2 regions of the Photobacterium toruni genome follow, and region 1 is predicted to be linked to the other one. Evidence: predicted binding sites of a transcription regulator. Region 1 holds the regulator's gene; the other holds the start of a gene.

Region 1 (3,222 bases):
GTTCGGTGTGCCCAGCAAGAGGAGTTGGTGAGGCGTTAGTGGTACCTTGGGTAAATAAAGAAATAATGACTGAGCACCTTGCTCAGATATCACGAACCACAGAAAAAGGTCGTTATGCTATTGTAGTGATGGATGGTGCAGGCTGGCATACTGACGATATTGCTAATCCGTTTAATAATCTCAGCATCATCAAACTTCCACCATATTCCCCAGAACTTAACCCAATAGAACAAGTTTGGAGTTGGTTACGACAACACTATCTCGCTAATCAAAATTTTTCTGATTATAACGACATTCTCGATAAGGTCTGCCTTGCATGGAATCAGTTTAATGAATCGGCTTCACGCATCACTAGAATGTGTTCAAGAGATTGGATCAACCTGACCAGTTAATTTTCCAGATTGGTATTACTATTCAATTGTAGCTAAATACTAAGCTTGATAGGAATAGCTAAATCGGTTTGTAAATGTATATGCGGAATAAATTAAAGAGGCACAGGGCCTCTTTATTCTTAAGCGTCACTTAGCCAGTTGACGAATATATTTATTATAGTTTAGCTAGCAGTTCATTGCGTCTGCTTTCTGGTATTACTGACCAATGTTGGCCATGTATAGCGCCTTCCAATGCCCATAGTAATTCCAAACTTAAAGATGCCTCTTGTATTTTTTGTAATGCTTTATAAGCGTCGAGTGCACCAATATTATGGAGTTGTTCAATCGTTTTAATACCTACTTTTTTAAGCATCCTTTCATTTGAAAGGCGTAGGTTTGGTAAATCTTTTATTCTATCAGGAGTGCAACATTCTTTTGCTTTTTTGTCAGCTTGTGCTGCCTTAAGAGAATAGTTTGCTTGTTCTTTGATTTTTTCAGGTTGTTCCCACCATTCATCAAGAATAGCATAATGTTTTGTTATGACGGGAAAACCGCGCTTTTCATATATATAGGGTTTCAAACCCGCTTGTTTAAATTCCTCTTCATTTTTTGCATTTGCTCTGAGATGGAGTTTATTATTAACGACTAGTGCGAACATTGTCTCACCAGCGAAAATACCAAAACCGCCAAACATGGATCGCGATTTAATATCCCCTAAATGATCTAATAGCTGTAATGAATTTTTTAATATTGGTTTGTCCATACTTCTACTCGGTGAATAAATGAGTGTCACCTAACATTAAAGTAGCTGTAAATTAACTTTGTATTATTAAAGTTATTTACGAGATAAAATTTCTACTTTAAATCATCCATGTATTACTTTATAAATAATATTATCAATAGTGAAGTATTATTTATATCTTGTAAGTCTTTTGCTTACTATTATATGTATTTACGGGGTTCATTATATTCGATATTTTAACAAGATGACTTTGAATATTAATAGTGACTGGTGAATCTGTGATATTGTTCATGTTTTTACGGCGATGACAATTTTGAAAGCGCTGAGAGTTGAATTGAGGTGTTAGAAAAAAAGCCAATATAAATATTGGCTTGATAAGTAGGTTGTCGTATTAGCGTAAATCTTTTACCGACTTGCGCTCTACAATTGCAGGCGCCATTTCAAAAATTTGACGTTCATGATCTTTGTTCTTCATTCGCTCCATTAAGATTTTAATGGCTGTTTTACCTAAACGACGTTTCGGCTGATGAATAGTCGTTAGTGGTGGCGCGAAGTAAGGGGCAAGATCAATATTGTCGTAACCAATAATAGAAATATCACCAGGAACGCGTAATCCTGCTTGTTCAAAGGTACTAATTAGTGCCATTGCCATGATGTCATTGAAGCAGAAAATAGCCGTTGGACGCTCTGCCATAGCAATATATTTTTCAGCTGCTTTCACCGCAGAGTCACACTCAAAGTCACCTTCAAGGATCCAGTCTTCATTAACGGTTAAGTTAGCTTCTGCCATGGCTTTATTAAAGCCCTTTAAGCGTTCACGACAAGTAGATTTATCTGTATGGCCAGACAAACACCCAATACGGCTATGACCATGCTCGATAAAGTATTTAGTCGCAATGTAGCCACCTTGTTCAGCATTATCCTGAATTTTATCGGTATGCGGGCTTTCTGGACCCCAGTCCATTATCACCATTGGCAGGTCTTTTTGACGCTCAAGCAGATCCAATAATTTCTGATCAAGATCGGAACACATTACTAATAAGCCATCAACACGCTTTTCCGCAAGCATGCGTAAGTAATCATATTGCTTAGAAAGGTTACCTTCCGTATTACATAAAATTAGCGTGTAGCCTTCACGGTAACAATACTCTTCAACACCATGCACAACTTCAGCAAAGAAAGGGTTAGTTGATTTAGTTACCAACATACCAATGGTGCGAGTGGTATTACATTTTAGACTGCGAGCAACAGCACTTGGTGCATAATTGAGATCTTCAACGGCTGCCAGTACTTTCTTCTGTGTTGCTTCTGCGACAAAGCGTGTTTTATTGATCACGTGTGAAACTGTTGTCGTTGAAACACCAGCCATACGTGCAACATCTTTAATGGTTGCCATATTTATTCTTCTAATAATGGGTGCTAGAGATGTTTCTAGCTAATCGTGAGGTACCAAATTGAGTAATTACTGAGATGAATATAATTCAATGTTTTTAGGTAAAGTTTCTCGTTAATTATTCAATTTGGCACCGATAATGTGTCTATTGCATACTTAAATAGTATTAACACCAAAAGCCGCATTTATTCGCGGCTTTTATAATTATTACATGTTTTTCAAGTGTAATCGCTTGCGTTCACATTTTACTGAGTGTTACGCGTAGTGCAACGTTTCAATTGTCTGGGAGTAAATTATTTGACAACTATCAACAAAAAATCGTAATTTTCAGCAAATTTAATGGAATTTACAACCGACATTTAAAAATATGCTGCACTTTAATACTATGATAGTAGGTAAGGATAGTTATGAACAGAAACGTCTCAATTATACACTTGATTAACTATTTAAGGCTGTCTTTGGTTAGTATCTTATGGTTGAAATGCCAGAACAGAAGCGGTAATTACACTCAGTGGGTACCATTAAGCGCAATGATTAAATTTATTTTGGTTGTTATTAATGACGGGAAGTGTCGGTTTAGGGTGTTATAGCAGACTCTAGCGACGGTAATATTTGAGAAGTTGATCCCGATCATCGTAATTTAGAGCGAAACTTGAACTCAAGTAAATACCTGTGATAATTAGTTTATTACATTGCTTATTTATTCGGAACAATAT
Region 2 (3,222 bases), 310 kb from region 1:
GAAATAGCAGCGTTATTCAGTAAGTGTAAAATCACGCTATTAGAACGCGATGAAGCTGATGCAACTCATCCTCGCCGTCAACGTGGTGTTGAGCGTTTTGCTGAAGAAGTATGGTTAATTGAAGTTTAATAGACTGATCATCGTATAGATGAAAAACTCAAGGCGTCCATGTGACGCCTTGGTTGTCTTTATTGCACCGCTAAGGCTATAGAATGACCTTCACCTCGGCTGCTGTAGTAATGGCATCACTTACCGCTGTATCAATGTCATCACGGCGCGTAAGCGCAATCCCAAGTCGGCGGCGACCATTGCTTTCTGGCTTACCAAATAGTCTGATTTGTGTTTGTGGACGAGAGAGCGCCTCAGCTAAATTATCAAATCGAATATTGGTAGAAATACCGTCAGCAAGAATAACCGCAGAAGCTGATGCTCCATAGTGGGTAATTTGTTCAATAGGTAGTCCTAAGAAAGCACGAACATGTAGAGCAAATTCAGATAATTCTTGAGAGATTAGAGTTACCATTCCAGTATCGTGCGGGCGAGGAGATACCTCGCTAAACAGCACTGTATCGCCTTTAACAAACAATTCCACGCCAAAGAGGCCATAACCGCCTAATTCATTTACAACCTTCTTAGCAACGTCCTCAGCGGCTTTTAGAGCGGCAGCAGACATGTATTGTGGCTGCCATGATTCACGGTAGTCGCCATCTTGTTGGCGGTGACCAATTGGCGCACAAAAATGCACACCATCAACTGCACGTACAGTCAGTAGGGTAATTTCATAGTCAAAATCAACAAAGCCTTCCACAATGACCCGACCCGCACCCGCACGTCCGCCTTCTTGTGCATATTGCCACGCAGATTCAATGTCAGCGGCAGTTTTAATCACACTTTGACCTTTGCCGGATGAACTCATGATTGGCTTAACAACACATGGCATGCCAATGCGATGTACCGATGCTTCAAAATCTGCATATTGATCGGAAAATTCGTAAGGGGAGGTTGGAATGGCTAAGGCTTCAGCGGCTAGGCGACGAATACCTTCACGGTTCATAGTTAGTTTAGTCGCGTTAGCAGTTGGTACAATATTGACACCTTGGCCTTCCAGTTCAACAAGGGTATCAGTTGCAATTGCTTCAATTTCAGGCACAACAAAATGAGGTTTTTCAAGGGCAATAATACGTTTAAGTGCATCACCATCTAACATATCAATCACATGGCTACGATGGGCAACCTGCATTGCTGGGGCATTCTCATAACGATCAACAGCAATTACTTCAAGCCCAAGACGCTGACACTCAATAGCAACTTCTTTACCAAGCTCACCAGAGCCAAGCAGTAATACACGGGTTGCATCAGAACAAGTAGCTGTACCAAACATTGAAATTCCTTACGATTTATCATTTAAAGGTGAAATCTGTCGCTAATAATACCTTATTTTTATGTTTACGCAATCGTTTGCTTTGTGCGGGAATTTAATGGGAAATAAGAGACTATAAAAACATAAAGTAAAAAAAAACCGCTTATCATAAGCGGTTTAAACAGTTATTTTTTTCGGTTTTCCCAATGGGTAATAAAGGCAACCGAGAGAATAATAATTCCAGCCCCCAGCCATAATCTACCCGGTGGTGTCCAGCCAAAGACTAACCAACCACCTAATACGTTAAGTGGTAATTTTGCATGGTCAAACGGTTGTACAAAAGAAGCATCAGCCACAGCATAAGCCTTTGCAATTGCCCATTGTGCCAGTCCAGTTAATAAACCTGCAAGAAGTAATAACCACCAGCTAAAGCTCACTGTTGGCATCGTAAAATCAGGGGCAGCTAGAATAAGGTTAAATGGCGTCATTAAAATAAGTAGGTACATTACAATTGTTGTTGGTGATTCATGGCGAGATTGCTTCTTCACCATCAATGAATACGCCGCCCAGAAAAAGGCCGCTCCCACCGGTAACAATGTTGCAATGTTAAAATCTTCAGACCATGGTTCTAAGATGATCATCGCGCCAACAAAACCACCTAAGGTTGCCAGCCAACGCGCCTTACCGACTGTTTCTTTTAGAATTAACCCAGAGCCAATAGTGGCAAACAAAGGGGAAATCATTAGCAATGCAATACCTTGCCAAATAGGAACAGGGTAGGCTAATGCCCATAACCATAATTGAATACCAATAACCGCAAAAAACACCCGTAAGCAGTGTAACCAAAAGTGATTAGTTTTAAGCGATTGACGAATACCTAACGTGCGTAACCAAGGCAGCATTGCGATTAATGCAATAAAGTATTGGATCAACGCCACAGAGGTCGAAGGAACATGCATTTTGATACTAAGGTATTGAGCTAAGCTGTTTACTACGGCAAACGCTAGCCCTGCCGTAAGCATCCATGCTGCGCCCCGCAAAGGATTATGAGTTTGAGACATTGTCATTGCTTCTAATAATGAGGTGGCAAGATGATACGCTTTTGATGTTTGATAGCCAACATTGTTCAAGTTTAGATAATAAAAAACCGCCAGTAAGGCGGTCTCTTTTGTCTTTTATAATTAATTGCTGACTTAATAAGCAACATATGTAAGCTGAATGTCAGGGTTCAGTGCTTCTAATAATGCTTGTGTACGCGCTAATTGGCTGATCTTACTCTCAGCACTTTCTACTAATGCCGCTTCTGCAATTTCAGCTAATGAATAGTTAGACATATTCATATTAATTAATGCGACTTGTAATGGCGGTAAACTTGGGTTGAAAGCTGCATTTTCTGCATACATTCCCTCAAAGATACGACCATCTTGTGCTTTTAATGCTACACCGCTGAAATTTTTCGAGTAAGGTGCATGTGAACGGTTAGCCGCTTTACAAGCACTAATTGCCAATTCAGAGCTTTCTTCAATACAAATGCCATTATCAAAATCACTTAATAGACCGTCTTTAATCCCTAAATCTAAAGGACCAAATGAATCAGGTAAGTATTGTTGCAAGGTCATTGGTTCGCGTTGAGGGAGTTGGATAATCATGTCATTAGCCGATGTTAATTCATTCATGAACTGACGACAGTGACCGCAAGGGCTGTAATTAATAGTGACATCTTTAATGCCAACTTCACCTTTGATCCATGCGTGGCTAATAGCAGATTGTTCAGCATGAATAGTACAAGCCATACTTGCGTTTTCAAATTCCATGTTGGCACCAAAATAAAGGCGACCTGATGTGCCACGAACAATCGCACC

The links. Region 1 encodes PurR, which represses purine synthesis genes. Its sites were predicted from a motif close to TNANGNAAACGTTTNCNTNA; they were not measured.
Region 2: the regulator PurR is predicted to act here: its motif matches at 1,447-1,466, upstream of purT (formate-dependent phosphoribosylglycinamide formyltransferase).

Annotation. Positions count from the first base shown of each region.
Region 1 is NZ_AP024854.1:1,297,525-1,300,746, forward strand. It holds one part of gene OC457_RS06175 (IS630 family transposase) at 1-392, shown strand, start outside; gene OC457_RS06180 (TfoX/Sxy family DNA transformation protein) at 547-1,134, opposite strand; gene purR (HTH-type transcriptional repressor PurR) at 1,505-2,509, opposite strand.
Region 2 is NZ_AP024854.1:1,606,388-1,609,609, reverse strand. It holds gene OC457_RS07610 (thiopurine S-methyltransferase) at 1-129, shown strand, start outside; gene purT (formate-dependent phosphoribosylglycinamide formyltransferase) at 206-1,381, opposite strand; gene OC457_RS07600 (DMT family transporter) at 1,546-2,421, opposite strand; gene cdd (cytidine deaminase) at 2,554-3,222, opposite strand, start outside.